Regions from separate parts of the Guyparkeria halophila genome, predicted to be linked through region 1. Evidence: predicted binding sites of a transcription regulator. Region 1 holds the regulator's gene; each other region holds the start of a gene.

Region 1 (7,651 bases):
CAGCTCGCCCAGCGGCTTGATCACCACTTCCTCCTGACCGATGACCGAGTCGACCACCAGGGCCATCAGTTGCGCACCATGCTGGACCATGACCACCTGGTCGGTCTCGCAGCGCGTGCCTGGCTTCTCGCCACGCAGGGCCAGCCAATCGGTCATGCGGAACAGCGGCACGGCACGATCGCGAACGGTGATGGTCGACTGACCGTCGACGACGTTCACTTCCTTGTCGGCCATCTCGAAGATCTCGTTGACCACCGACAGCGGAATGGCGTACTTGCGCCCGGAGACGATCACCATCAGCGTCGGCAGGATGGCCAGCGTCAGCGGCACCTTGATGTTGATCTGGGTACCCTCGCCTTGCGCCGAGTCGATGCTGATGGTGCCCGAAAGCTTGGTGATCGCGGTCTTGACCACGTCCATGCCCACGCCGCGGCCGGAGATATCCGAGATCTGATCCTTGGTGGAAAAGCCCGGGTGCAGGATCAGCTCGAAGCATTCCTGGTCGGTGAGGCGCTCGGCGGTGTCGGGATCGACGATCCCTTTCTCGACGCCCTTGCGACGCAGCACCTCGGCGTCCATCCCGGCACCATCGTCCTGGATGGACAGACGGATGTGGTCGCCCTCCTGGGCGGCCGACAGCAACACGGTGCCGGCCCGGTCCTTGCCATTGGCCTCGCGGGCATCCGGCATCTCAATGCCGTGGTCGACGGCATTGCGCACCAGGTGGATCAAGGGATCGGCGAGCGCCTCGACCAGATTCTTGTCGAGATCGGTGTCCTCGCCCTCGAGTTCGAGGTTGACCTCCTTGCCCAAGGTGCGCGCGGTATCCCGCACGACGCGCGGGAAGCGGCCGAAGACCTTCTTGACCGGCTGCATTCGGGTCTTCATCACCGCCCCCTGCAGATCGGAGGTCACCATGTCGAGCGTGGCGATCACCGAGGAGATCTCTTCGTTCTCGAAGGTCGTCTTGAGGGTGTTCATGCGATTGCGCACCAGCACCAGCTCGCCCACCAGGTTCATGATGCTGTCGAGCCGCTCGGTGTCCACGCGCACGGTGGTTTCCACCGGTGCCTTGTGCGCCTCTGCCGCCTTGGGGTTGTCCTGGGACTTGGCGGCGGGCTTGGCCGGTGCCGCGGGCTTGGCGGGCGGCTGTTCGGGCTTGGTTTCAGCCTTGGGCTCGGGCGCAGCCTCGGCCGGCTCTTCGTCGGCCTGCGGTGCGGTCACGGTCGGCCCCTTGCCCTTGCCGTAAAGCTCATCGAGCACCGCCTCGAACTCCTCGTCGGTGATCTCGTCGGAATCCGCGGCACCTGCCGCCTTTTCGGCGGCAGCCGGATCGGCTTCCGGCGCCGGGGCCTGGAACTTGCCCTTGCCGTGCAGCTCGTCGAGCAGGCTCTCGAACTCGTCGTCGCTGATCAGGTCATCACCCGCACCACCGCTTGCCGCTGGCGCCTCGGACTCGGCCGCGTCCAGGTCGGCCAGCATGCGGTCGAAGGCATCGTCCTCCTCGGCCACTGCGGTCGGTTCGGCGGCCGGGGTGTCGTCACTCGGTACGGGCTCGCTCGGGGCGGAAGCAGCCGGCGGCGCGGCCGCATCCTGATGCGCCAACGCTTCGATTTCCTTGAGGAAGGCCTTGGAAACGTCTTCCGGGTACTGTCCGCCGCGCAGGGAATCGAACATGTCATTGAGCACGTCGATCACCTGCAGCATCACGTCCATGATCCGGCTGTTCATGGTGATTTCCTGGTTGCGCAGCAGGTTGAAGATGTCCTCTGCCCGGTGACAGACCTCCACCAGCGGATGGACCTCGAGGAAGCCGGCCCCACCCTTGATGGTGTGGAAGGCGCGGAACACCGAATTGAGCCGGTCCGCGTCATCAGGCGACTGCTCCAGCTCGATCAGCTGTTCATCCAGCCCGTTGAGCAGCTCACCGGCCTCAATCAGGAAGTCCTGCAACAGCTCGTTGTCCGGTTCGAATGCCATGCTTGCCTCTCATGCGCTCTGTGACACCCCCAACGGGGATGTGCCACGTTCCCGCCCGGCCACCTGGGCCCGGCATTTCCCTCCACCGACCGGGTCAGAAACCCAGGCTGGCGAGTAGATCGTCGACGTCGTCCTGATTCTTGACCACGTTGTCGCCCGCGTGGGGCAACTGCGGCCCGACGCCATCCTCGGCACGCTCGGCCGGGGCGGTCTTGCCGTCCCCTCCCTTGGCGTTGCGAACCGGCGCGGTGATCTGCAACAGCCCGACCAGCTTTTCCTCGAGCTGCTCGAGCAGGTCGATCACTCGCATCAGCAGTTGACCGGACAGATCCTGAAACTCCTGGGCCATCATGATCTCGGTGAACTGACCCTTGAGCTGCTCGCCACAGCGGGTGGTCGAATCCAGGTAGCGGGTCATCGAGTCGACCACGCCACTCAGACGGGCGTTATCGGCCTCGCTGGCGGCGACTTTAGCCAACTCGTCCTTGAGCCGCTGCGAGCGCTCGACGATCTGCTCGGCCGTGGGCGTGGCCTCTTCGGTGACCGTCAAGGTGCGTGTCGCCGCCTGCTCGGTCAGGGTTATCACGTAACGCAGGCGATCACGCGCGTCCGGCATCTCGTCTTCGGCCAGTGCCCCGAGACGCTCGTCCTCGGCAAAGCTCCTGAGGGTGTCGTGCACCTCGCGCGTCATCCGACCGACCTCGTCGAAGATGTTGCCCGAGTAGGCCGCCGTGAGCTCACCGATCAGCTGCGCCTCGCTCGGCGAATCCTCGTTCTCGATCGCCTCGACCAAGGCGCGGGCGTCGGCCAATCGCTTTTCGCGGCCGACCACCGGCTGGAAATCCTGTTCGTCTGCTTGAGTCATCCCGCGCCCCTATGATTCGACGCGTTCGAAGATCTTGTCGATCTTCTCCTTGAGCGTGGCCCCGTTGAACGGCTTGACGATATAGCCGTTCACGCCCTCCTGGGCGGCGAGCACGATCTGTTCCCGCTTGGCCTCGGCGGTCACCATGAGCACCGGCAGACTGGCGAGGTTCGGATCGGCACGGACCGCCCGCAGCAGGTCGATGCCGGTCATTCCCGGCATGTTCCAGTCGGTCACGAGGAAATCGAAATTGCCCTGCCTGAGCAGTGGCAGTGCCGTCTGGCCATCATCGGCCTCCTCGAGGTTGGTGAAGCCAAGCTCCTTGAGGAGGTTCTTGATGATCCGGCGCATCGTGGAGAAATCATCCACCACGAGGATCTTCATGTTTCGGTCCATTTTCGCCCCTGGGATCGTTTGTCAGTACCAGGCAGGTTGCCTTGTTCGAACGTGGGTATGAGGGTCTATCGGCGCCGACCGGAAAAGATTGAGCCTTTTCCGCACCCGGCGCCCTATTTCCAGGCGTTCATCGCGGTCTTGAGCCGCATGATCGCCTTGTTGTGAATCTGACAGACGCGCGACTCACTGACGCCGAGCACCGCGCCAATCTCTTTCTGGTTGAGTTCCTCGACATAGTACAGGGACATCACCAGTCTTTCCCGCTCCGGCAACTCATCGATGCAATCGGCCAGGTCGCGCTGGAAATGATCCTCGGCCAGCGCTTCGTCGGGTTGCTGGCTGTTGGGATCGGCAATGTCGAAGGTCTCGTTTTCCGCCTCGCCGCCGTGATCCAGCGAGCCCACATGGACCGAGGAGGAATCACTGATGGCGGCATGGTACTCGTCGAGGGTGATGCCCATGCGCTCGCAGACCTCGGCGTCTCGCGCCTCGCACCCGGTGTCGGCCTCGATGGCGGCCACCGTCTGCGCGATTTCCCGCTGGCGCCGATAGACCGAGCGCGGCGCCCAGTCGTTGCGACGCACCTCGTCGAGCATCGCGCCGCGTATGCGCAAGCCCGCGTAGGTCTCAAACGAGGCCCCCTTGTCGCCATCGAACAGACGGGCGGCATCGAGCAGCCCGACCATGCCCGCCTGAATCAGATCCTCGGCCTGCACATGGGAGGGCAGCCGCCCGAGCAGGTGAAAGGCCACCCGCTTGACGAGGTCCGCGTGCTTGGCCACCAGGGCTTCGGTCGATCCGGCCTGAACGTTCTGATACATGGCGCGTGCATTCATAACAGGTTCTCGGGGTCCAGCTCGGCGTTGTTCACCAGTCGCTCGACGAAAAACTGCAACTGCCCCTGCGGTCCGCGCGGCACCGGCCACTGATTGACCTTGTCCGCCATCGCCGTGAACGCCCGCGTCGACTTCGCGCCGCCGTAGAGCTGCACGACGGTCTTCTGACGCTGCACGGCCCGGCGCAGGTAATCGTCGAACGGCACCGAGCCCATGTGGGTGAGCGTCACATCGAGAAAGCGCTTGGCCGCTACCGAGAGTTTCTCGAACAGACGCCGGCCCTCGGCGGCATCACGCACCATGTTCGCCACCACGTGGAACCGCGTGACGTCGTGTTCGCGCGAGAGCACCTTGATCACGGCGTAGGCGTCGGTGATCGAGGCCGGCTCGTCGCAGACCACCACCACGACCTCGTTGGCCGCCTCGGCGAAGCGCACCACCGAATCGGCGATGCCCGCGGCCGAGTCGACCACCAGGGTGTCGACCGGCCAGCGCATGCCGGAGAAGGCCGAGATCAGCCCGGCGTTCTCGGCGGCCGTCAGGCCGGCCATGCTGGCCACCCCGCTGGCTGCCGGCAGGATGCCGATGCCTTCGGGGCCTTCGAGCATGATCTCGTCAAGCGTGGCCTCGCCGGACAGCACGTGGGACAGATTGCCCCGGGACTGTAGACCAAGCAGCACGTCGACGTTACCCAGCCCCAGGTCGGCATCCATCAGCACCACCCGCTCGCCGCCGCGCGCCAGGGCCACGGACAGGTTCACCGACACGTTGGTCTTGCCCACACCGCCCTTGCCGCTGGTCACGGCAATCACCCGCACCGGGCGATTGGCATTGGCATGGCGCGCGCCGTCGGCCTGGTCGTGGCCGCTAATGGTGGGCTGCATTGTCATCCGGCTTGATTGAGCATCCACAGCGGATCATCCCGGTCGGTGTGTTCGAGTTGCGATTGCCCCATTTCCAGGGCCTGCTTGATCAGGTCGGCGGCCTTCGGGAACCAGAGATCTTCCGGGACGCGCTGACCGACGCCCGCGCAAACCAGCGGCAGGCGACGCGGCTCGCCGTCGGCGCCGGCCAGCGGACGCACCAGGGCGGCCAGTCCGCCGCCAAGCAGGACGGTCTCGTCGAGCTTGGTCAACACGGTGCCGTGCAGCGGCAGGCCGGCAAAGCGTTTCTTGACGTCCTCGAGTGCCGGGTACTGGGCATTGGCCGACAGTACCAGCAGCAGCTTGACCGCCTCGCCGGCCCCCATCAGGGCCTCGAGTTTCTGCATCATGCGGAAATCGCGCTGCGACATCCCGGAGGTGTCGATCAGTACCAGATGCCGGTCGGACACGGCCTCGAGCAACTGCGCCAGATGTGTCTCGTCACGGGCGATATGCAGCGGCACATTAAGGATACGCGCGTAGTTGCGCAACTGCTCCTGGGCGCCGATGCGAAAGCGGTCGGTGCTGATCAGCGCCACCGAGTCTCGACCGCGATGCAGGACCGCGCGGGCGGCCAGCTTGGCGAGCGTGGTGGTCTTGCCCACCCCGGTCGGGCCGACGAAGGCGTAGGTACCGCCGGCCTCGACCGGGTCATCGGCACGATGCTCGAGCTGCTCGCCCAGCATCTTGAGTGCCTCGACGAAGGCGCGATCAGGCGCCGCCTGGGCCGCGGCCCGACCCAGATCGCGCGCCAGCCCCGTCGGCAGGCCGATGTCCTGCAGGCGTTGCACGGTGGAGACCTCGGCGGGATGAGCCTGGCTGAAACGGTGCCATTCCATGACCGACAATTGCCGCTCGAACAGGTCGCGCAACTGCGCCACTTCCTCGGTCAGCGTCGACAGGCGCCCCTCGGCCGCGCCCTGATCCTCGACCAGCCAGTCCCAGTGCGATGGCGTTCGATTGGACGCGCGGGCGGCCGGCTCCTCGGCCACATCCTCCGCCGTGGAGTCGGTCGATGGGCTGGACAGCTGCTCGCTCCAGGCGGCCAGTGCCTCGGAGAAGGCCGCACGATCGTCTTCGGTCTCCCCGCTATCGGTCGACGCCCCGTTTTCGCTCGCTGCGGCGGACTCCACCGATTCGGCACGCCGGCTGCGCTCGGCCAGCATCTCGGCGGTGGTCTTCGGCGCGGCCTCTTCGGCCTCGGCCGGCTCGGGCTCGTCGGCAACAGGTTGCGGCGGGGGCGGCGTCTTGCGCGGCTCCGTCTTGCGCTCGGCACTGGCGGTCCGCCGATCCGAACCGCCGGCGATCCGGCTGGCCGACTGCTGGGCGGCCGCCAGCTGGATCGCCTTTTCGTCGAAATCCATCGCGGCAATCACCTCCACCCCACCGGAGACCGGCTTGTTGGAGAGGATGACGGCCTCGTCACCGAACACGCGCCGTACCTGGCGCATGGCCTCGCGCATGTCACTGGCGATGATTCGCTTGATTTTCATGTATCCACCAGACCCTTAACGGTTGGGTTGTCGGGTCGAGTCGTCAGCCATCGTTCTGGTTGCCGACGCTCGCCACCACGCGTATTTCCTTGTTGTCCGGTATCTCGTGATAACTCAGCACGCTGAGCGTCGGGATCGAGTGCCGGACCATGCGCGAGAGCCAGCTGCGAATCTGGGGAGCCACCAGGAGAATGGCCGGCTTGCCACTCTGCTCCTGACGCTCGGCCGCGTCCTTGAGCGACTTGTGCAGCCGCTCGGCCAGGCCGGGCTCGATTCCGGGGGCCTGATTCCCGCGCTGGGTACTATTAAGCAAGAGCTGTTCCAACTGCGGATCGAGCGTGATGACGGGCACGGTCGGCGCCAAGCCGTTGATGTGTTGGACGATCATCCGACCCAGGGCCATGCGCACGCTCTCCGTCAATTCCCCGACGTCCTGGGTGCGCTGCCCCTGGATCGTCAAGGTTTCGGCAATCGTGCGGATGTCGCGGATCGGAATCCGCTCGGCGAGCAACTGCCCCAGCACCTCGACGATGGTGGTCATCGGCAGGGTCTTGGGCACCAGGTCCTCGACCAGCTTCGGGCTGCTCTGCTTGAGCGTGTCGAGCAGCTGCTGGGCCTGCTCGTAGCCGAACAGGTCGGCGGCGTTGTCGCCCAGGATCTGGGACAGGTGAGTGGCGACCACCGTGGCCGGGTCGACCACGGTGTAGCCGAGCGCCTGGGCCTCTTCCTTCTGGCCGCGATCGATCCAGTAGGCCTTCAGGCCGAAGGCCGGATCGGTGGTCTGGATCCCCTTGATATCACCGGAGACCTGGCCCGGATTGATGGCCATGTCGCGGTCGGGGAAGATCTCGGCGGTGCCGATCGGCACGCCATTGAGGCTGATGCGGTACTCGTTGGGCTTGAGGTCGAGGTTGTCACGGATGTGCACCGTCGAGATCAGAAAGCCCAGGTCCTGCGAAAGCTTCTTGCGCACGCCCTTGATGCGCGGCATCAACTGGCCACCCTGGTTGCGATCGACCAGCGGGATCAGCCCGTAGCCGACCTCCAGGCCGATCAGGTCCACCGGTGGCACGTCGTCCCAGGTCAATTCCTTGACCTCGGGCTTGGCCTGAGCCGGCGCGGCCTCGGCGGCGGCCTGCTCGGCGGCCTCGGTCGCCT
Region 2 (7,651 bases), 390 kb from region 1:
GGTGGACATGGTCCTGTGCCGCATCGATCTCGCGTACCAGCTCGGCGGCGAAGGCGTCCATCGAATCGATCAGGCCGATGCGGTTGCCGTCGAACAGCGGGAACTGGCGCCAGCGACGCACCATCTGATCGACCGCAGCAAACCGCGCCGGCAGGTTGCCGCTGCCCTGAGGTTCCGCTCGGGCGAGCCGGTCGGTGATCGGGCGCAGGATGTGCGTCAGATGGGCGATCTTCTCGGCGCGATCGCGGGAAATCCGTGGGCGGCCCACCAGCAGATACATCACCAGTCCGACGATCGGCAGGAAAAAGAGCAGCAGCAGCCAGGCCGTTGCGGCGGCGGGTGGTCGGCGCAACGGCACGATGAACAGGGCGGCCAGCCGGATCGTCCACTCGATCAGGACGTAGAGTTGCGCTACGGGTGAGTCGAGCAGCGAGCCGAGCGCGTTCATCAGCGCTTGCCGCCACCCGAGGCGCGCATCAGCACCCGATCCATGGCCCTTGTCGTCAACAGGCGCTTGAGCACGGCGAACAGGTAGGTCGGCACGGTCACCGGATAACGCGCCTTCGGCCGGCGCGATTCGATCGCGTGGATCACGCGGCGGACCACGGCCTCGGGCGGCAGGGTGAACGGCGCGGCCGGCCCGGGGGTCTTCAGGCGTTCCAGCTGACGTTCGTAGGCCTCGTGGTGCACCGAGTGTTGCCAGTCGATATTCGCCTCGAAGGCCCGCTGGGCATTGGCGCGGAAACGCGAGGTAATGGGGCCGGGCTCGATCAGCGCGACATCGATGCCGCTGCCGGCCAGTTCCAGGCGCAGGGTGTCGCTGATGCCCTCGAGCGCGAACTTCGAGGCCACATACGCGCCGCGAAACGCCAGGGCGCTGACCCCCAGCACGGAGCTGTTCTGCACGATGCGGCCAAACCCGGCCGCCCGCATCGACGGGATGACCTGGTTGGTCAGTTCCACCGTGCCGAGCAGGTTGGTCTCGAGTTGCGCACGCAGGGTGTCGCGGCTCAAGTCCTCGACGGCGCCCGGCTGACCGTAGGCGCCGTTGTTGAACAGCGCCTCGATCGGACCGCCGGCCGCCTCGACCGCCGCCGCCAGCCCCGCGTGGATCGATGCCGTGTCATCCAGGTCCAGGTGGACGGCCGGGATGTGGGGATGCGGCCAGTTGGCCAGATCGGCCGGGTTGCGCAGGCTGGCGACCACGTGGTGCCCTCGCTCGGCGAGCCTCTCGGCGGCGCGTCGCCCGATCCCGGACGAACAGCCGGTGATCAGGACACGACGGGGGTGAGTGGCGAGGTTGGACACGAGGCGGCTCCTTGGAATCAGGTCGGGCGATTGCGCCTGAGTTCACAGCACTTATACTCCGGGATCAACTTCCGAATCACATGAATACCAGAGACGAGGTGAGGTTGCATGGCATTCGAGAATCAGGCCACCGTTCAGACGGGGGTCTCCCAGCTCGAGACCTACAAGGTCATTCGCAACACCTACATGATGCTGTCGCTGACGCTGCTGTTCTCGGCGCTGATGGCGACGGTATCCCTGCTGGCCGGCGTGCCGGGCTGGACCTCGCTGCTCACCCTGGGTGGCGCGCTGGCGCTGGTGTGGTTCGTCCTGCCGCGTACCGCGCATTCGGCCGCCGGGCTGGGGGTGGTCTTCGCCATCACCGGCCTGCTGGGTTTCGGGCTGGGCCCGATGCTGAGCCACTACCTCGCCTTGCCCAACGGCGGGCAGATCGTGATGACCGCGCTGGGCGGCACCGGTGCGATCTTCCTGGGCCTGTCGGGGTATGCGCTGGTCTCGCGCCGTGACTTCTCCTTCATGGGCGGTTTTCTGGTGGTCGGCCTGGTCGTGGTGCTCGCCGCCATGCTGGGTAACATCTTCCTCGAGATCCCGGCGCTGTCCATGGCGATCTCCGCGGCGGTCGTGCTCCTGATGAGCGGCTTTATCCTCTACGACACCGGTCGGATGGTGAACGGTGGCGAGGACAACTACCTGCTGTTGACCGTCAGTCTGTACCTGAACATCTTCAACCTGTTCGTGCACCTGCTCAGCCTGCTGGGGATGAACCAGAACGACTGACGCGAGGGGCGCTTGCCCGACCCGGCTTGCCAGGCCGGGTCATGTGCTTTGGTCAGCAGACCGGACCCCTTGCCTCGCGCAAGGGGTCTTCTTGTATGTGATCACCTGAATGTGGGCCCATTTGCCTGGGCCGAAGGGAGTGACGTGATGGATCTCTGGATGAAGATCGGCATGGCCGTCCTGCTGGGCGCGGTGCTGCTGTTCCTGTTGCCGCGGATCAAGCCGATGATGGCGGCCAGCCGCAAGGGCTCGCGCGAGGAGTGGCTGGGAGTGGCATTGATCCTGCTTGCCGTGGCCGGGTTCGTGGCGTTCCTGATGAGCGTCGTCGGTAACTGACGGGATGTTGGCGTTGGTCAGCGAATGTCTGCGCGAAAAACAGGCGCGGGCATCAAGTTTTTGTCCCGCGGGTCGATAACAACGTTTACCCACAAGAATCGCGCGGGAATCAGCCCGTCCTGATATAGGAATGAGGGCAGGAGGAGCAGATGCAAGGTTGGTTGAGTCGTTTCAGTTTGTCGCAGAAGAACCTGCTCGGGTTCGCGTTGATACTGGCCCTGATGGTCGCCATAGCCGTGCTCACCATGGTGAACATGAACAAGGTGGCCCACGAGGTCGAGGAAGTGGTCGAGCGCGGTCAGCCCGCGGCCTTTGCCGCCGACACGATCCGCATCCAGGTCGAGCGGGGGGTCGGTGCGCTGGGTTTCTACCTGCAGAGCCAGCGTGACGAGGATCTCGCCCGCTTCCGTGATGCCCTGGAAAAGGTTGAGGCGGCGCGGGCCGAACTGGCGCGCTACCGCGACAACGCGGGCGGCAAGCTCGACGAGCAACTCGACCGATTTACCGCGACGGCCGAGAAGATCATCGCCATTTCCGGCGACGAGGCGGCCAACAACCCGGGCATGCAGTACGCCAACGTCCATGCCAACCCGCTGCAACGCGAGATATCGGGCCTGCTCGGCCAGCTGCTCAACGCCGAGGAAAACGCCGATGCCAGTCGCTACTCCCGCCGCCGACTGGTGATGGATCTGGCGCGCCTGCAGGCGGATTGGGGCAACGTGGTCGCCGGCTTGCGCGGCTTCATTTCCTTCCGCTCTCCGGCCCTGCGCGAGAACTTCAACCTCTACGCCAACCAGGCCCTCGAGCGCTCCCAGAAGATCGCCGACGAGTACGACTACCTGCTCACCTTCGAGCAGCTTGATTCCGTCGAGCAGCTCAACGAGAAGTTGCCGCAGTTCATCGAGGCGGCCAACCGCGCCTTTGACATCCATGCCTCCGAGAAGTGGCGCATGGACGCCTATCTGGTGCGGACCGAATTGACGCCGGTGTTCAAGGAGATCGAGGAGAGTGTCGAGTCGATTGTCCAGCGCGAGCGTGGCGAGATCGCGGAGCGTTCCAAGAGCCTGATGGCGGCACTGGAGTCGACCAGCAACTGGCAGATCGGCTCGGTGGTCGCGGGGATGTTCGTGGTCGGCCTGCTGGCCTGGCTGTCGGTGTTGACCATCTCCCGGCCGTTGCAGCACATCGCCAACCGGATGCGCGACATCGCCGAAGGCGACGGTGATCTGACCCAGCGGCTGCCGGCCGAGGGCAACGACGAGATCGCCCAGGTGGGCGCGGCCTTCAACACCTTCGCCGACACCGCCCAGAACCTGGTGCGCGAGGTGGCTCGCTCGTCGTCGGCCATGTCCGATGCCTCGGAAAGCCTCGAGCGTGCCTCGCGGCGCGGTCGTGAAGGCGCCAAGCGCGAAGAGGCGGCGATCGATTCGCTGATGACCGGCATGGGCCAGACCCTGGAGGCGGCCGAAGAGGTCGCCCGCGGCGCCGAGGAGGCCAGCTCGGCCGTGCAGCAGGCCAATCGCCAGCTCCATGACGGTCTGGGTCAGGTCAACGGCAGTGCCCGCAACGCCGAGGAACTCGATGAGGTGCTGACCCGTGCCGAGGGCATCGTGGCCAATCTCTCCGAGCAGTCGCAGTCGATCGGCAAGGTGCTGGATGTCATCGGCTCGATCGCCGAGCAGACCAACCTGCTGGCGCTGAATGCGGCCATCGAGGCGGCGCGTGCCGGCGAGCAGGGTCGCGGCTTCGCCGTGGTCGCCGAGGAGGTGCGCTCGCTGGCCAACCGCACCCAGGATTCGACCCGTGAAATCACCGACATCATCGCCCGGCTGCGCGAAGGGGCCGGCGAGGCGGTCGACGCAATGACCTCCGGGCGCGAGGTGAGCAACAAGAGCCTCGAGGCCGTCACCCAGGCCGACCGCATGCTCAACGAGATCGCCTCGGCCTTCGAGCGGCTCGAGGACATGAGCACGCGCATCGCCGCGGCCGCCGAGGAGCAGACCGCGGTGTCCGGCGAGATGAAGACCAGCATCGAGCACATGAGCGAGACCACCAGCGAAAACGCTCAGGCCGCTCAGGAAACCGCCGAGGCCGGCGAATCGGTGGCGCGCTATGCGCACGAGCTGTCGCGCCAGGTGAGCAAGTTCAACACGGGTTGACCCGACCCGTGCCTGAGAGCCATCCATCGCCCGGGGCTTCCCGGGCGATGTCGTTTCTGGATGGTTGTTCCGGCGAGGGCTTGGTCCAGGGAAACTCTGCGCGATTCGATGGCATCTCTGGCAAGCCCCGTCCGGGCGGGGCGCCAAGGCCCCATCTGCGGCGTTGCAGCCCTTGAGAAGGGCGGCGGCCCTTCACGGCGGACTGCGCCTTGCATCTGGACCCTTGGCGATCCCGCAGAGACGCTATCGAACCGTGCAGAGTTTCCCTAGAATGATGGCAGGTTCATCGCGCCGACCGGCGTAAGCACGGCCCCGGGGCAAAGGAGATCGGAATGCGTACCACCGCCTACCTGCTCGCGCTCGGCTTGCTGATCCCGTTCTGGGCCCTGGCGGCCCTGGCGTGGCTGGGCACGCCGGCCTGGTCGGCCCATGCACTCGATGCCTTGTCCGCCTACGCGGCGGTGATGCTGGGCTTTCTGGGCGCGATCCACTGGGGCGTGGTACTGGCGACCACGCCCGCCGAGCGCGCGTTGCTGGTCGGTGATGCGCGTCATCGCCTGGCCTGGGGGGCGTTGCTGGTGCTGGTGGCCTGGGTGGCGGCGATGCTGCCCTGGGCGGTGCTCTCGCTCTCGCTGTTGTTCCTGCTGCTGATCGTTTCCTGGCAGATCGACCGCCACTGGCTCGACAGCCTGCCGGTGGGGTGGTCGTACCAGCGGTTGCGGCAATTGTTCACGCTGCTCGCCGCCCTGGCGTTGCTGGCGGCGATTGCCTCGTGGCTGCGGCCATTGCTTCCCGTGGCGGGCGCATGAGCGAGCAGCCGCAGCCGCCGGACGAGGAGGGCAAGCCCGGCAAGGGCGGGCGCTTTCTCACCCTGCGCCGCTGGCTGATCGCCGGCATTCTGGTCTGGGCGCCGCTGGCGGTCACCTTCTGGGTGGTCAACGCCCTGATCTCGTTCATGGACAAGAGCATCGTCCTGCTGCCGCCGTCGTATCGCCCGGAAGCGGTGCTTGGGTTCGAGCTGCCGGGGATGGGGGCGTTCTTCGCCGTGGTGATCGTGCTGCTGACCGGTGCCCTGGTGGCCAATATCCTCGGTCGCAGCCTGATTCACGCCTGGGAACGGCTGCTCAACCGTATTCCGCTGGTGCGCAGCATCTACTCGGCGGTCAAACAGGTGATCGAGACCTTTGTCTCGCAGGACTCGCGCTCGTTTCGCGAGGTGGTGCTGGTCGAATACCCGCGCCGCAACGCCTGGTCGATCGCGTTCGTCTCGGGTGAGCCGATCGGCGAGGTGCAGGACCGCATCGAGGAACATTTGGTGACGCTGTTCGTGCCCACCGCGCCCAACCCCACCTCGGGGTTCGTGATCATGGTGCCGCGCTCGGAGTTGGTCGAATTGAACATGACAGTCGAGGAAGGCTTTCGCATGGTGGTGTCGCTGGGCGTGGTCCTTCCGCCGCGTCGCGATGCCGATGGGCGTGTGCTCGATACCGCGCCGCCCGAGCCGTACCTTGGTCGGGCGGATTCACGCGACGAGGGTTGAGCCCGCCGGTCGCGCTCGAAAAATCCCGCGGCTGGCGCTACCATAGCGGGCTTTTCACCATGACGGATTTGATGACGATGCCGATGCGGACACATACCTGCGGACAAGTCGACCAGGCGCTGCTCGACCAGGAAATCGAGCTGGTCGGGTGGGTCAACCGGCGCCGTGACCACGGTGGCGTGATCTTCGTCGACCTGCGCGACCGGGATGGCCTGGTGCAGGTGGTGTTCGATCCGGACGACCCCGAGATGTTCGGTGTTGCCGAAACGCTGCGCAACGAGTTCGTCATCCAGGTGCGTGGCCGGGTGCGTAATCGCCCCGAGGGCACCGAGAACCCCAATATCCGCTCGGGCCAGATCGAGGTGCTTGGCCTCGCCCTGACCGTGCTCAACCGCGCCGAGCCGCTGCCGTTCCAGCTCGACGACGAGCGCGTCTCCGAGGACGTGCGCCTGCGCTACCGCTATCTCGACCTGCGTCGCCCGGAAATGCTCGATCGCCTGCGCCTGCGTCACCGGGTGACCAGCGCCATGCGCCGCTACCTTGACGATGCCGGCTTCATCGACGTCGAGACGCCGGTGCTCACCAAGGCCACCCCGGAGGGGGCGCGCGACTACCTGGTGCCCTCGCGTACCCACCCGGGCGAGTTCTTTGCCCTGCCGCAGTCGCCGCAGCTGTTCAAGCAATTGCTGATGGTCTCGGGGCTCGAGCGTTACTACCAGATCGTCAAGTGCTTCCGCGACGAGGACCTGCGCGCGGACCGTCAGCCGGAGTTCACCCAGCTCGACCTGGAGATGAGCTTCGCCGACGAGGAGACGGTCATGAACCTGATCGAGGAGATGATGCGTCATCTCTTCATCGAGGCGGTCGAGGTTGCGCTGCCCGATCCGCTGCCGCGCCTGACCTGGGCCGATGCCATGCGTCGCTTCGGCTCCGACAAGCCTGACCTGCGTATCCCGCTGGAACTGGTCGACGTGGCCGATCTGGTCAAGGACGTCGACTTCAAGGTCTTCTCCGGTCCGGCCAACGACCCGCGTGGTCGCGTCGCCGCGTTGCATGTCCCGCAAGGCGGCAAGATGCCGCGCAGCCAGATCGACGACTACACCAAGTACGTCTCGATCTTTGGCGCCAAGGGCCTGGCCTACGTCAAGGTCAACGACGCGGCCGCCGGTCGCGAGGGCCTGCAGTCGCCGATCCTCAAGTTCCTCACCGACGAGGCGATCGCCGGCATCATGGAGCGCACCGGCGCGGCCGACGGCGACCTGATCTTCTTCGGCGCCGACAAGACCAAGATCGTCAACGAGGCGTTGGGCGCCCTGCGCGTGCGTCTCGGTCACGATCTCGACCTGGTCGAACACGGTTACAAGGCGCTGTGGGTGGTCGACTTCCCGATGTTCGAGTACGACGAGAAGGACGGCCGCAACTACGCCTTGCACCACCCGTTCACCGCGCCCCACCCGGATGATGTCGACCAGCTCGAATCCGATCCGGAGAACGTGCGCTCGCGCGCCTACGACTTCGTGCTCAACGGCTA
Region 3 (7,651 bases), 140 kb from region 1:
GGTCTTGACCACCTGTCCACTCGCATTGGTGATCTCGACGCTCATCTTCGAGGCGCCGGCGGGCACGTCGACCGCGCCCAGGATCCCAGAGGGTGCCGTGCTGCCATCCGCCTGCTGCATGTGATACATCTGGGCCGTATCGCCCTTGACCATGGCGGCCTTGCCGACCAGCGAGGAGGCCTGCATTACCTGGTTTGACTGCACCGACTCCTGGAACCCGGAGACGGTGTCGTTGAGCTGGGTAATGCCCTCGAGCGAGGAGAACTGGGCCATCTGCGCGACGAACTGGGTGTTGTCCATCGGCTTCATCGGATCCTGGTTCTGCATCTGCGTGGTCAGCAGTTTCAGGAAGTCCGTCTGGTCCAGGTTCTGCTTGTTCTCGCCCTTGTTCCCCTTCGAGGCAGCAAGCCCGAGGTCGGCGTAGATGTCGCTGTTAACGGAACTGGTCATGTCATACCCCTTGCCGGTTCCCGGCCTTCACATCAAGCCTTACTGGCCCTGGCCGAGCTGCAGCGTGCGCATGGCCAGCTGCTTGGTGGTGTCCATCACCTGGACATTGGTCTGGTAGGTCCGTGAGGCCGACAGCATGTTGACCATCTCCTCGACCGGATTGACGTTCGAGCTATAGACATAGCCGTTCTCGTCGGCCAGCGGATTGCCCGGGTCGTGCTTTGGGGCCGCCTGCGCCTGGGACTCGGTGATCCCGGCGACCTTCACGCCACGACCGCCATTGGCCTCGAGCACGGTCTGGAACACCGGCTGTCTTGCCTTGTAGGCCTCTTCCGGTGAGGAGGCATCCACGTTGGCATTCGCCAGGTTCGATGCGGTGGTGTTCAATCGGGTCGATTGCGCCGCCATCGCGGAGGACGAGATATTGAATACGTCGTACAAGCTCATGATTCACCTGCCTTGACTGGAAAGTGTAGGTCGCGGGGCGCCAAATCGGTCATCACTGGCCACTCAGGGCCTTCTTGATGCCGGCAACGCGACTGTTGAGGAACGAAAGCGTCGTCTGATAGCCCACGGCATCCTGGGTGAAGCCCACCCGCTCCTTGTCGAGATCGACGGTATTGCCGTCCAGCGCCGGCGCGTCCGGTACGGAAAAGCCCTCGCGGATCGACGAGGAGGCGCCGCCACCCATCTGGCGCGGGTCCTCGGTCATCAGGCGCCCGGCACTCCCGGCCGGCGAGGAGGACTTGCTCTGCAACGCCGTCTCCATCGCCTGGTCGAACGACATTACCCGCGCCTTGTAGCCCGGCGTGTCGGCATTGGCGATGTTCTCGGCGCGCAGCTTGAGGCTGCGTTCCTGAAGCATCAGGGCATCGTCGTGGATGCCAAGCAGGCGGTCATTGATGATCGACATGAAAAAACCCTCGACACAATGTCAGTGCCGAGGGCTTATGCGATAAGCGTGCCAGTTTTGAGAATCGAGCCGAAGGGACTCGTTTTTGGGGTGTCAGTCCTTGAGTCGGTAGGCGGTGCCACCGGTGGGTAATCGTTCAGGGGTAAAGCGGTCGGAGAGCTGGGTCAGTGACTCCGATGCGCCGAGGATCAGGTAGCCGCCGGGCACCAGCGTGTCGGCGATGCGGTCGATGATCTTAGCCTTGGTCTCGCGCGAGAAGTAGATCAGGACGTTGCGGCAGAAGACCAGGTCGTAGCGACGGGACTCGGGGCGCAACTCGAGCAGGTTACCGACGCGGAACTGCGTCCGGCGACTGATCTGGGGGGCGACCTTCCAGCCATTACCGGCCTTGACGAAATATTGACGCTTTCGCTCCGGCGATAGCCCACGCCCCAGGGAAAGATCATCGAAAACACCCTGGCGGGCCTTCTCGACCACTGCCTCGGAGATGTCGGTGCCGACGATCTCGAGATTGAACGGCACCCGCTGCTCCTCGGCAATGATGCTGATCGAAAACGCCTCCTGACCGGTGGAACAGGCCGCCGACCAGATCCGGTAGCTGGATTTCTTCGCCGCAACCGCCTCGGGGAAGAACTTCTTCTCCAGCGCCGCGAAGGGGTAACCGTCACGAAACCAGAGCGTCTCGTTGGTGGTCATGGCATCGACCACGTCGCGGGCAAGCAAGCGATCGCGACGCGACAGCAATGTCTCGATCAGCGCCTCCACCGAGGCGTGGCCCTTCGAACGGGCCACGCGCGACAATCGGGTTTCCACCAGGTACTGCTTGTCGCGACTCAGCAGGATACCGCTGTGCTGTTCCAGGAACGCGCAGAACCGGTCAAAGGTTTCGGCCTTCATGCCGCTCGTCAAGCCTCGTCCACGGCGTGGTGCACCTCGTGGCGGCGGAGCGCTTCACCCACAACCCGGGCCAGATCATCCGGATGAAACTTCGGGATAAAGCGATCGGCACCGACCTGCTTGACCATGCTTTCGTTGAACACGCCACTAAGGGAGGAATGCAGGATGACGTAGATGCCCTTGAGCTGCGAGTCCTGGCGGATAAGAGAAGTCAGCGTGTAACCATCCATCGTCGGCATCTCGATGTCCGAGACCACCATGGCCAGCCGCTCGAGTTGCTCGGGCTGCTTCTCCTTCCAGCGCCGGAGCGTGTCGATTGCCTCCTGGCCGTTCTTGGTGACCACCGACTTGAGATGCATCTGCTCGAGCGTTCTTTCCACCTGCTTGCGGGCAACCACCGAGTCGTCGACCACCAGCACCAGATCCGACCCCTTGGCGATCTCGCCGTATTCGCCGATCACGTCATCGGAGACCGTGTCGGCCACACCAACAACGCGCGCGAAGATCTGCTCGACGTCGATGATCTCGACCAGTTGCTTGTCGATACGGGCCACGGCCGTCAGGAAGTTGGAATTGTTGGTCCCACTCGGCGGGGTCAGCACTTCCTTCCAGGACAGGTTGACGATCCGATCGACGGAATGCACCAGGAACCCCTGCACGGCACGGTTGTACTCGGTGATGATGACGAAGGCGTTCTGCACCTGCTCGTCCGTCATGCGCCCCTTGCCGATCGCCTCCGACAGATCGATGACGGTGATCGTGTGCCCACGCACGTCGGCAATCCCGCGAATCGAGCTGTCCGAGTGCGGCACGTCAGTCAGCTTGGGACAACGAATCACCTCGCGGACCTTGAACACATTGATCCCGAAACGCTGATCGTTGCCCAGGCCGAACACCAGCAACTCCAGTCGGTTGCGACCGGCGAGCTGGGTACGGGAATCGACTGATGACATCACGTTGCTTTTCACGGCTAGTCCTGTCCTGGTGACGCAGAAAGTGGCGGGGAGTCTTGGTTAATCAGACGTCGTATCGGCCCGGTCGGCGCAATCTTTAGCCTCGCAGCCAACCTCATCGGCCTGGGTGAATCGGTTTGGCTGAATCGGCCTCGCTGACCCGACTCATCCAGGTCAACGGCCCCGCAACGACATCGTACCGGCATGGTAGCGCAGTCACCGGAGGGTTGCGCTCACACCGCCACATCGTCCGCGCGAAGACCGGCCGCCCCAAGGAATGGCATAGTAAGTGCTTTAAAACGCGGTGCAAGCAACCCGAGATCAAGATTACATCCCCATGAGTCATTCCCGCGTCACCGCCAAACCGAAAGACACGCTGACCGGCAAGGCCTTGCTGCGTTCGATAGTGGTTCTGGCCGGCTGGTTGTTGGCACCGGCCTTGGCGCTGGCCGAATCGGGCAACGCCCCTGAGACCGTCCAGATTCAGGTCAGCCAGGCCATGGAGGCATTTCTTGACGCGCAGGGTGGCGGCAACGATCACCTCACGCTCAGAGCCGGGCGCCTCGACCCCCGATTACGCCTGGGGGTTTGCGACCAGGCACTGGAAATTAACGAGGGCCGCCCACTCAACCTCAATCGCGGCCGTCAAACGGTGAAGGTCAGTTGTCATGGCAACTCGCCGTGGCGCATCTACGTCCCGGTCGAACTCACCCGGCGTCAGCACGCGGTGGTTGCCGCCCGCCCGCTGGCCGCCGGTGACGTCCTCGGTCTCGAGGATCTCGATCTGGCCACCGTGGATGCCAACCGCGCCCGCCGTCAGTACTACACCGATCCGGCGGAACTTGTCGGCATGATGGCGACTCAACCCCTACAGTCGGGTCAATTGGTAACCGCACACAACCTGGGGATCAACGCGGTGGTCGAGCGCGGCGACCTCGTCTCCATCCAGGTCGGCCACGGCGGATTCGTGGTCGGCTCAACCGGCGAGGTCCAGGGCCGCGCCGGCGTGGGCCAGCGGGTCAAGGTGAAGAACACCGGCTCCGGCAAGGTAATTGAAGCGGTCGTCATCGACAGTCGCACGGTCGAGGCGATCGGCCGTTAAGCTAGTGACAAAACAGCGACGATGCGTGCCGGTTTCCAAAAGTATTTCAGTCGGCGCTAAAGTTTTACGGCAACCGGCCGATGTTCAAGGGCGACGGGACATTTTGAGTTAACCTAGACGCCTGCCAGCCGGGCCCGTGCCACGGCGCGGACACATTGTCCGAGACAGGAAGGATCAAGCACCATGGCAAACGAAATCAACGGCTTCGGCCCGCGCAATCTGGGCCCGAACTCCTCGCTGGACTCGTCCCGCAGTCGGACCGAGGCCAAGGGCGAGAGCCAACAGGCAACCGGCAGCGCGACGACGGGCATCAAGGAGGATGACGCCGTGACGCTCTCCAGCGGGGCTTCCCAGCTCCAGGAAATGGGCCAGGCGCTGGCCGAGTCCGCCCCATTCGATCAGGCCAAGGTCGATCTCATCAAGGATCTGATCAGCCAGGGCGAGTACCAGATCGACTCCGGCCGCATCGCCGAGAAGCTGCGCCAGTTCGAGACGCTGTAATCTCCTTGACGAGCAGGGCGCGGGCAAAGCCCGGCACAAGACACCCCGGCGGGATGACCCGACCGGGGTGCTTCTATTGGGCGCCAGCAATTCGTATGCTCACGCTGACACCCGGCATTCGTGAACATCAAGCAGGAACGCCAAGCAGGCAACCAACATGACCCAGTTCGATACCAGCGCCCCCGCCGATCAATCCCCCTCGCCCACCGACTGGCTGGCCGGCATGCTCGAGCCGGCACGGGCGCTGCTCGAGGACCATCAGGCGCTCGCCGCCCTGCTGCGACGCCAGGAAACCCCGTCGCTCGACGAGTTCGACGAGGTGTTCCGGCAGATCCGCGAACACAACCAGGCACTGGCCGCGGCCGAGCAGGCTCGACTGGACTGGTTGACGTCCGTGGGTGAGGCCGACACCGAAACGGCACTGGAACGCGAGAACGCATCCGCGCGAGCTACCTGGGATGAACTGAAAAGCACCGCCCGCCGATTCCGTGATCTCTCGGAGACCAACCTGATGGCCCTACGGCGCATCGATCATTTCCTCGGCGAGCGGATCGACTTCTTGATCCAGCGCGACGAGCCGGCCGGCTCGCTCTACACCGCCGGCGGCACCGAGCACAACGCCGGCAGTCGCGGGCGGACGCTGGGCGACGCCTGAGGCCTCAAACCCGCCGTTCAAGCAATACCGAGCGGCTCTCCCCTGCCCGCGTCTCGCGGCTCACGACAAACCCACCCGGAAGCCTGAGGGACTCGAGCGCCGCCCCCTCGACAAACACCCGCGCATCCTCGGCCAGCCAGGGTGCCTCGACCAGGGCATCCAGCGCGCCTTGCAACAAATCGGGTTGACGGAACGGCGGGTCGAGAAAGACCAGATCGATCGGCCCATCCAGCGTCTCGGGCACCGCAGACAACCAATGGCGGGCATTCATGGCCCAAACCGAGGACCGTTCCGGCGAGGCATCCAGGCGAGCCAGATTCTCCTCCAGCGCCCTGGCCACCCGCGTCGAACGCTCGACGAACCCCACCCACGCGGCCCCGCGTGAAAGCGCTTCCATACCCAGCACGCCGCTGCCGGCAAACAGATCGAGCACCCGCCACCCCGGCAGGCCCTGCCCCAGCCAGTTGAACAAGGTCTCGCGTACACGATCAGGTGTCGGGCGGAGATCACGCGCCGACGGGAAGCGCAGGCGCCTCGAGCGCCACTCCCCGCCGATGATGCGCACCTGCTCGCCACGCGCCGGGCCGCGCCCCTTCGGTGTGCTGGGCATGAAGACTCTCCTTGCCGATCGCTATGGGTAATGAGCCAACGGTAGGCGGACACCGCCGTTGGGCAATGGCTGCATGATAAACTCCGTCGGCGCCATGCGGGGCACCGCTGCGCCCTGCCAACCATCGGCCGCGAACCCAGGTACCATCGATTTCATGTTCGGATTTCTCAGACGCAAGAAGCGCAAGAACGAAGCCGCCGAGGTCCACGACGACACCCCGCAGGACCTCAACGCGGCCGGTTCCGGCGGCGATGACACAGCGACTCCCGCCGAACCGATAGCCGAAAACGATCAACCAGCCCCATCGCCCGCTGCATCGGCCCTCCAAACCGACCGACCGGCCGAGTCCGCCGACGCTGGCGCACCGACCGCCACGCCGGCTCGGGATGACGACGCCGGGCGTCAGGAAACCGACACCGAGTCGCCATCCCCCGACAAAGCGCCTGCCGTAGCAGCGCCCAAGCCCGAACAATCCGGCTCGCTGTTCAGTCGACTGGCCAAAACCCGGTCGGGACTGACCGAGGGGCTGGGCGACCTGTTCCTCGGCAAGAAACAGATCGACGACGACCTGATCGAGGAACTGGAAACGCGCCTGATCATGGCCGACGTCGGTCAGGCAACCACCGCGGCCCTGATCGACGAATTGACCGACGAGGTCAGCCGCAAGCACGTCAACGACCCCGAGCATCTGTTCGAGACCCTCTACCGCCTGATGGTCGAGCGTCTTGAGGCGGTGCAGCCAACCGAGCCGCCGGCCCGTCGGCAGTCGGGGCGACCGCACGTGATGGTGGTCTGTGGCATCAATGGCGGTGGGAAGACCACCAGCATCGGCAAGCTCGCGCATCGCTTCAAGGCCGGGGGCCGCGACGTGACACTGGCGGCCGCCGATACCTTCCGCGCGGCGGCCGTCGAACAGCTGATCAGCTGGGGCGAGCGCAACGACGTGCGCGTGATCGGCGAACCGGGCCGCGGCGACCCGGCATCGGTCGCCTTCGACGCCGTGAGCTCGGCCAAGGCCCGCAACAGCGACCTGCTGATCGTCGACACCGCCGGACGGCTGCACACGCAATCCGGCCTGATGGACGAACTCGGCAAGCTGATCCGCGTGATCTCCAAGGCCGAACCCGAGGCACCCGACGAGGTGCTGCTGGTGATCGATGCCAGCATCGGCCAGAACGCACTCGTCCAGGCCCGGCAGTTCAACCAGGCGGTGAAGCTCACTGGCCTGATCGTCACCAAGCTCGACGGCACGGCCAAGGGCGGCATTGTCTTTGCCATCGCCGACGAACTCGGCCTGCCGATTCATTTCATCGGCGTGGGCGAGAAGGCCGAGGACCTGCGCCCATTCGAGCCGCGCGCCTTCGTCGACGCCCTGCTCGACCGTCAACCGGACTGAGGCACGAATGCATCGGAAACCGTCATGAGCAAGTTCGAGTGCCGGATTCGAGAACAAGATTCGAGGGCAAGGAGCCGCGCCGTGAGCGAAGAGACACATCCAGTCGATAGGCGAATGCAGACCAGCCATGGCTGGCTTGCGTCACACGCGCTGCGCACCTTCCGCCTTGCCCCT
Region 4 (7,651 bases), 110 kb from region 1:
GGTGGAGCTGCTGTGCGGGCTGGGTGATTTCCACCTGTTGGGTCTTCGTCCGGGGGCAGGCAGCTACGTCAACGGTTTCGGCCGTGCGTTCGAGCTCGACCGCTTCTCAATCGTCGCGCAACGGCGGGGCTAGCCTCAGCGCAGCAACTCGATCGCCTCGTCGATCACGCTCGGATCGTCGGCGCGCCGGGGCGACTGCTCGCTCAGGTGGCGGCGGTAGGCGCGGGCGCCGGGGCGGCCCTGAAAGAGGGTCAATATCGGCTTGATCAGGGTGGGTAGGCGTGTGCCGCGGGCGATCTGGGCCGCCGCGTAGTCTCGATACGCCAGCAGGGCGGTCAGCCGGTTGGCGGACTGTTCGCCATCGAACAGGGCCGCATCGATGTCGGCCAGCAGGCCGACGTTCTGGTAGGCCGCTCGGCCCACCATCACGCCATCAACCTCGTCCAGTGCGCCCTGCATCGACTCGACGGTGGTCAGCCCGCCGTTGAGCACCACGGTCAGATCCGGTCGCTCCCGCTTGAGCCGCGTGGCGAACTCGGGACGCAGCGGCGGCACGTCGCGATTCTGCTTGGGCGACAGCCCCTTCAGCCAGGCCTTGCGACTGTGGACGATGAACACCTCGGCCCCACCTTGTTCGGCAACGATGTCGACGAATTCGCGGAATTCATCAAAGGTTTCCTGGTGATCGATACCGATGCGGCTCTTGACCGTCACCGGCACGTCGACCGCCGCGCGCATGGCGGCAATGCACTCGGCCACGAGCGTCGGTTGCGCCATCAGGCAGGCGCCAAACGCCCCGTTCTGCACCCGGTCGCTGGGACAGCCGACATTGAGATTGATCTCGTCGTAGCCCCAGTCGGCGCCGATCCGTGCCGATTCGGCCAGCGCCTGGGGATCGGAACCACCCAGTTGCAGCGCGACCGGGTGCTCGGCGTCATCGAAGCGCAGATGACGTTCGACGTCGCCGTGTAGCAACGCCCCAGTGGTCACCATTTCAGTGTACAGCCGGGCATGGCCGCTCAGCTGGCGGGCAAGGAAACGGTAATGCCGATCCGTCCAGTCGAGCATGGGCGCCACGCAGAACCGCCACGGGCTGGGCGACTGCGTTGCGGTACTGGCGGTAGGGTGGATCGAATCGGTCATGGCGGCGCAGGCTCTTTCAGGGAGCGGCATTGTAGCGGTGGAGGCGCCAGACGTCAGGGCAGCAGGGCCTTGATGATGGCGCTTACGCCCGCGATCGCCGCGATGCCGAGGATGATCGGACGCAGGGCGCCGAACGGGATGCGGTTGATCAGGTGTCCCGAGGCGATAAACCCGATCAGGGTGCCCGGCAGCATGGCGGCGAACAGCCACCACTCGCGCGTGGCAATAAAGCCGCTGAAGAACAGGGCCACGGCACTGGCTAGGCTCGCGAACAGGAAGAAGGCCGACAGATTGGCCCGCACCAAAGGGCCTTGTTCGTTTTGGTAGATCAGGGCGATCGGCGGGCCGCCCACCGCGGTGATGGTGCCCATGTAGCCTGACGCGGCGCCGGCGATCACGCTATTGCGCGGGTTGAGGGCCGGGTGGATGCCGATCACGCTCAGGAAAACGGCCAGCAGGATCAGGATGCCGAAGGCCAGCTCGAAGCCGCGCGCCGTGAGCAGCGCCAGGGTCGCGACGGCGAGCAGGGTACCGACGATATCGCCGCCGATGGCGAATCGCACCGGGCGAAAGCTCAGGCTCGAGCGGCTGCGCCACAGGATCAGGACGGTCAGTAGCACGGCATTGAGGATCAGCGGGCCGGGCAGAAACAACGGGCTGATCAGAAAGAGCAGTGGCGCCGACAGGGTGCCAATGCCGTAGCCGGCCAACCCCTGCAGGAAGGCGCCGGCGAAAATGGCGAGGTTGGCCAGCAGCAACTGAAGAAAGGTGATGTCGTCCACGGGACCTCGCAACGAAAAATCCCCGGCGGGGCCGGGGATGACGGAACCGTTGGGCTACCGCTCACGCGACGGCGCCAAGGTGGGATGGATCAGGCGAAGGTGTTGATCTGACCGCCGACCGGACCGTTGCTGGTCGCGGTGCTGGACTGACCGCCACTGTCACCGATTGAATCGATCAGCGGCGCCATCGCCTGCTCCTGCGTCTCCATCGCCTGTTTCTGTACGCGTACACCCACTTCCTGTGCCAGCTGTGCGTTCGCCATGGCAGTTTGCATGCTGCCTGCGGCGGATACCGAGTCGGCCATGATGCCTCCTCCGTCGAAACGTGTGTTTATGGGCCTATCACCAGTTGTGAGCACGCCCCGCCCACGAACAGTGTACGCTGCTCCGTCTTCGAATTCACCCTCGCTGTAATGGCATGCTGGCGCCGTTTTATAAGGGTTTGCTTATTTGCATGGGTAGGCTAAAGGTTTACCTGCCTCGGCCGAAAAGGCGCATGAAACGACATTTCGCAAGTCATCGGTTTCAAGGAGTGCTAATGAACCGGCTGAATAACACCACCAAGATCCTCCTGGCGTTCGCCGTGTCCGCCTTGCTGTTCATCGGGGCACTCGGCTATGCGCTGATCCAGATGGATTCCATCTCCGAGCAGTATCTGCAGGTTCAGCATCAGGACAACGCCCGCGTCGGGGCGCTGCAGGACATCATGAGCAACGGCCTTCTGGGTGGTGTGGCGACGCGCAACAAGGTGTTTCGTCCCAACCTCGAGGCGGCGATCAAGGTCACCGGCAAGACCGACGAGGTCGTGCGTGCCGCCTTGGCCGAGGCCCGCTCGTTGACCTCGCCGGACCACACCGAGGCCCAGGGGCTGATGGATGACATCGAGGCGCGTTGGGAGCGGGTCATGGCCGCCCGCCTAGCGGTGTTCGACCAGGTCAATGCCGGCAACATCGAGCGTGCCCAGCAGATCCTGGTGCAGGACGAGCACCCGGACTGGCAGCAGATCCGCAAGAACATCCAGTCGCTGATCGCCACCGCCAAGGAGCGTGAGGACGCGCGCACCGAGGCGGCCGAGGAGCACATGCTCGAGGCGCGTGCGGCCACGCTGGTGATCGGTGCGGTAGCGCTGGGCGTGGGTATCTTCCTGCTGGTGCTGGTGATGGCGAACTTCACCCGACGTATCCACCATGTCATCCATGCAATGGAGGACATTGCCGAGGGCGAGGGCGATCTCACGCGGCGCCTGCCGGTGACCGGCAATGACGAGTTCGCCAAGCTCTCGCGGGGCTTCAACCGTTTCGTCGAGCGTATCCATGACCTCGTTCACGAGATCACCGACTCCACCGGTCAGCTCGCCGCCTCGGCCGAGGAGATGTCGATGATCACCCAGCAGTCGCGCGCGAGCACCCACGAGCAGAACGAGCAGACCCAGATGGTGGCCTCGGCGATCGAGGAACTCACCGCCACCACCCGCGAGATTGCCGAGAACACCAACCAGACGGCCAGTGCCTCCAACGAGACCGAGGAGGTCACGCACAACGGCCAGCAGGCGCTCAAGCGCTCGATGGATACCGTCCACGAACTGATGGGCTCGATGCGCAATACCGCCGAATCGATCGGTGAGCTCGAGTCGCAGACCAAGGACATCGGCAAGGTGCTCGACGTGATCCAGGGTGTGGCCGAGCAGACCAACCTGTTGGCACTGAACGCCGCGATCGAGGCGGCCCGCGCGGGCGAACAGGGCCGGGGCTTCGCGGTGGTCGCCGAAGAAGTCCGCAACCTCGCCAGTCGCACGCAGCAGTCGACCGAGGAGATCAAGGGCATCATCGACGGCCTGCGCGATCGGGCGCATCGAACGGTCGAGGCGATGGAAGTCAGCCAGTCACAGGGCGAGGCCACGCTGGAGGCGGTCAACGAGACCGACGAATCGCTGGATGCGGTGGTGCGCCACGTCAACCACATCAACGAGATGACCATGCAGATCGCCACCGCCGCCGAGGAGCAGTCGGCCACGGTCGAGGAGGTCAATCGCAACCTCGAGCGCATCCGCGCCAAGAGCGAGGAGCTCGACGACGCCTCGAAGCAGGTATCGACCGCGGGCGGCGATCTCACCCGGTTGTCAGCCAACCTCGATGGCCTGGTCAATCGCTTCAAGACCTGAGGCGATATCGCGTGACCCACGAACGAAGGCCGGCAATGTTGCCGGCCTTTTTACGTTGCCACCTTCGCGCCGTTGAGGGTTGCCGTGGCGTGTGTATTGCCCGTCAGAGAGGGCCGCGGCTCAGGCGTCGTACCAATGGCAGGCGTCGCCAGAAGCTGGGACGGGTATCGGTCAGATCCCGACAGGTCTCGCACTGGCCGGCACGGGGGCGTCGGGCGGTGAGCGGTTCGATCCGCGTCGGCGATGGTCCGCGACCCGGCTCCCAGGCGGAGAGCGGTTCCTCGTGGATCATCACGTCGGCACCGGGGAAGGTGCGCAGCAGCTTGGCCTCGATCTCGTCGCCGATCTGGTGGGCGCGATTGAGATCGATGTGATTGTCGAGATACAGATACAGCTGGATGATCATCGTCTGCCCGGCCAGGCGGGTGCGGATCTGATCGACCGCGTGGACGGAGGGATGCGCCGTGGCGATTTGGGCAATGCGCATCTCGGTGCCGTCGAGCACCTCGCGGTCCATCAGGTGATCGAGGGCTTCCCGGCCCACCTTGGAGGCACTGTAGAGCACGAAGATACCCACCAGGGCGCCGAAGATCGGATCGATCCAGTTCAGGCCATAACCGGCGAGGATCAGCACGGCGATGGTCGAGGCATTGACCAGAAAGTCCATGCTGTAGTGCGAGGCGTCGGCCTTGATCGCCGGCGAGCGCGTCTTGATGATCACGTAGCGTTGGAAGGTGATCAGGGCGAGCGTCGCCACCATCGAGAAGATCATCACCGCCACGCCCCAGTTCACCGCATCGATCTCCTGCGGGCGAATCAGGCGCTGTAGTGCCTCGATCAGCAGGAACACGCCCGAGCCGGCGATGAAGGTCGCCTGGGCCAGGGCGGCCAGTGGCTCGGCCTTGCCGTGCCCGTAGCGATGGTCCTCGTCGGGCGGTTGCAGCGCGATGCGTACCGCCACCAGCGTGACCAGCGAGGCCAGCAGGTCCATGGTCGAATCGATCAACGAGGCGAGCATGCTGACCGAGTTGGTGGTGATGCTCGCCGCGAGCTTGAGCGCGATCAGCGTCAGGGCCAGCGTCACCGAGGCGGTGGTGACCATGCGCAGCAGTTTGGCGTGGGGATTGTGCATGGGTTGATCGTCGCCTTGTCGGATCGCTGTCGGGCTTCGGTTTCCCACACGGGGGCTTGCCGCTGAAAAGTTAGGCAAGACTAATACCGAACCGGATTGGTCCCATTTTACTGCACTCCGTGTCCGGCCGCCAGTCCAGCCAGGGCCACACGGTTTGCAGCCCGCTGGAACTGCGCGGTGACGGGCAGGGCTTGGGTGGGATAGGTGGCTCGTCTACCATCGTCATACCCTTCGCTTGCCGGAATGTCCCCGCCCATGGCCCACGATACGACCTCTTCGTTACTCGCCGGTTGCCCGGTCACGCGTGTCGGGATCACCGGCCTGTCCGGTGCCGGCAAGTCGACCCTGATCACGGCCATCATCAATCACCTGGAGAATGCCCGGCGCGGCGCGCTGTCGGAGCAATCCGGCCTGGCCGCCCTTCGCCACGGCCGCTGGCATCGCGAGATCGAGCGTGCCTTCGATTACGACCATGCCCTGACCGCGCTGACCGGCCAGCCTCCGAGCTGGCCCGAATCCACCCGCGACTGGTCGATTGCCCGCCTGACGCTGGATTACGACCGGCGCTGGTATTCGTTGCGGCCACGGCGTCGCTGCCTGGAGCTGTTCGACTACCCGGGCGAATGGCTGCTCGACCTGTCCCTGCTCGACTGGTCGTTCGCCGAGTACAGCGCCCACTGGCGCGACTGGCTGGCGCGCAGCCCGCGCCGGGAGATCGAGCCGGGGCTGCTCGAGGAATTGCAGGCAATCGACCCCGCAGCGCCGCTCGAGCCCGAGCGATTGGAGGCATTGGCCGGGCGCTGGTCGGTGATGCTGGCCGACAGTCGCCTGCCGCCGCATCGGCTGTCGCGCAACCTGCCGGGTCGCTGGTTGATGCCGGGTGAGGGCTTCGATCCGGATGCCATGCCGTTCCTGCCCCTGCCGGCCGTCGCGACCGGGGCGTCGGATAACTACCCCGAGGGTTCCTGGGGCGAGGTCTGCCAGCGTCACTTCAGCTACTACCGCGACCGGATCGCACGGCCGTTCTTCGAATCCCACTTCGGTCGACTGGATGCGCAGGTGATCCTGGTCGACCTGCTCGGCGCGTTGCGCAGTGGCCGGGCGGCACTGGCCGACATGCGCGCGGCGCTCGAGTCGATCCTCGAGCCGTTTCGCTACCGCGACGGGCACTGGCTGGGCAACCTGTTTAGCCGCCGCATTCGCCGGGTGGCGATCGTCGCCACCCAGATCGATCACCTGCTGCCCGCCGATCAGGCCCGCCTGAGCCGCCTGCTCGACAGTTACCTGTTCGAGTTGACCCAGCGGCTGGCCGGCAAGGACATCGAGCTGCGCCTGTTCGCCGTCTCGGCGGTGACCGCCGCCCAGCCGCGGGAGGATGCCCGCGGCCGTCCCATGTTGGTGGGTATTGAAAAGAGCTCGCGGGAGAAGATCGCCTTCACCCCGCCGACCATCCCCGAGCAGATGCCGCATGACCTGGAGCTGGCCATCGATGACCTGCCCACGCTGGCCCCGCCCGCCGGGCTGGACCGGGCCCGAGCCTTTCCCGGCCGGCGCGTCGACGCCCTGCTCGACTTCCTGATCGGCGAGTCCTGAGCCCCGATGGATGAACCCACAATGAACCCATGCCGTCACAAGACACCTTCCGGAGCCTTCAATGAGCGATGAGCAACCGCCGCGAGGGGGTCACCTGGCCACTCGCATCCACGCGCAAGGCGCCTCGGTGCCGGACGTCGATACCGAGGCGCTTTACGACGAGGAGTCGGTCGAGCAGATGGCCGACCTGCTCGAACCCCGGCGGGGCTTTCCCTGGGTGGCGACCCTGCTGGGCGTGGTGGCGGTCACCTGGCTCACCATCAACTGGCTGCAGGCCATCTGGTGGGCGCACGCCACGCATCCGGCACTGGGCTGGGCGATCTTCGCCATTGGGGTGGGCGTCGGCGGCGCTGGCCTGGCGCTGGCCTGGCGGGCCTGGCGCCAGCGCCACCAGATCGATGCCATCACCCGGCTGAATCGACGACTGGCAGAGGCCGAACGCGAGGGCGAGATGGGCGAGTCGGTGGTCGAGCTGCGTGAGGCGGCCGAGCACCTGCTCGCCGACAACCCGCAGCGCCGGACCTTCGAGGAAGCCCTGCTGGGCATCGATGCCGGCAGTCACGCCACCGAGCTGGTGGTGGCGCTCGAGCGCGGTTATGCCGACCAGGATGCCCGGGCACGGGCGCTGATCCATCGCGAGGTGGTGCGTACCGGCCTGTTCATCGCCGCCAGCCCCTATCCCGCGCTCGATCTGTTGCTGGTGGCCTGGCGCAATGCGCGCATGGTCAATGCCATCGCCCGCATCTACGGGCTGACGCTCTCGTTCCCGGCGCGCTGGCGCCTGTACCGGATGATCCTGCAGAACATGGCCTTTGCCTCGGCCACCGAGACCGTGCTCGA

Evidence for each region. The regulator FliA, encoded in region 1, starts transcription of late flagellar genes. The targets are predictions, from matches to a motif close to GCTAAAGTTNNNNNNNNNNCNGCCGATA.
Region 2: a site for FliA is predicted at 2,472-2,499, ahead of SR882_RS01625 (methyl-accepting chemotaxis protein). Genes of this name have one in related genera too.
Region 3: a site for FliA is predicted at 3,288-3,315, ahead of SR882_RS04080 (chemotaxis protein). Genes of this name have one in related genera too.
Region 4: a site for FliA is predicted at 2,388-2,415, ahead of SR882_RS03955 (methyl-accepting chemotaxis protein). Genes of this name have one in related genera too.

What each region holds. Positions count from the first base shown of each region.
Region 1 covers NZ_CP140153.1:732,200-739,850, reverse strand. Annotated here, with positions in the region: gene SR882_RS03395 (chemotaxis protein CheA) at 1-1,980, opposite strand, end outside; gene SR882_RS03390 (protein phosphatase CheZ) at 2,075-2,845, opposite strand; gene cheY (chemotaxis response regulator CheY) at 2,855-3,241, opposite strand; gene SR882_RS03380 (RNA polymerase sigma factor FliA) at 3,355-4,077, opposite strand; gene SR882_RS03375 (MinD/ParA family protein) at 4,074-4,961, opposite strand; gene flhF (flagellar biosynthesis protein FlhF) at 4,964-6,493, opposite strand; gene flhA (flagellar biosynthesis protein FlhA) at 6,537-7,651, opposite strand, start outside.
Region 2 covers NZ_CP140153.1:344,726-352,376, forward strand. Annotated here, with positions in the region: gene cls (cardiolipin synthase) at 1-448, opposite strand, end outside; gene SR882_RS01610 (SDR family NAD(P)-dependent oxidoreductase) at 448-1,308, opposite strand; gene SR882_RS01615 (Bax inhibitor-1/YccA family protein) at 1,417-2,085, shown strand; gene SR882_RS01620 (hypothetical protein) at 2,233-2,421, shown strand; gene SR882_RS01625 (methyl-accepting chemotaxis protein) at 2,571-4,580, shown strand; gene SR882_RS01630 (DUF3429 domain-containing protein) at 4,913-5,389, shown strand; gene SR882_RS01635 (DUF502 domain-containing protein) at 5,386-6,120, shown strand; gene aspS (aspartate--tRNA ligase) at 6,204-7,651, shown strand, end outside.
Region 3 covers NZ_CP140153.1:867,821-875,471, reverse strand. Annotated here, with positions in the region: gene SR882_RS04100 (flagellar hook assembly protein FlgD) at 1-450, opposite strand, end outside; gene flgC (flagellar basal body rod protein FlgC) at 490-897, opposite strand; gene flgB (flagellar basal body rod protein FlgB) at 950-1,363, opposite strand; gene SR882_RS04085 (CheR family methyltransferase) at 1,457-2,260, opposite strand; gene SR882_RS04080 (chemotaxis protein) at 2,269-3,228, opposite strand; gene flgA (flagellar basal body P-ring formation chaperone FlgA) at 3,551-4,315, shown strand; gene flgM (flagellar biosynthesis anti-sigma factor FlgM) at 4,499-4,816, shown strand; gene flgN (flagellar export chaperone FlgN) at 4,974-5,471, shown strand; gene rsmD (16S rRNA (guanine(966)-N(2))-methyltransferase RsmD) at 5,476-6,081, opposite strand; gene ftsY (signal recognition particle-docking protein FtsY) at 6,236-7,477, shown strand.
Region 4 covers NZ_CP140153.1:844,059-851,709, forward strand. Annotated here, with positions in the region: gene SR882_RS03935 (hypothetical protein) at 1-133, shown strand, start outside; gene dusA (tRNA dihydrouridine(20/20a) synthase DusA) at 136-1,143, opposite strand; gene SR882_RS03945 (sulfite exporter TauE/SafE family protein) at 1,197-1,925, opposite strand; gene SR882_RS03950 (YjfB family protein) at 2,015-2,230, opposite strand; gene SR882_RS03955 (methyl-accepting chemotaxis protein) at 2,464-4,086, shown strand; gene SR882_RS03960 (cation diffusion facilitator family transporter) at 4,190-5,218, opposite strand; gene SR882_RS03965 (YcjX family protein) at 5,474-6,811, shown strand; gene SR882_RS03970 (DUF697 domain-containing protein) at 6,873-7,651, shown strand, end outside.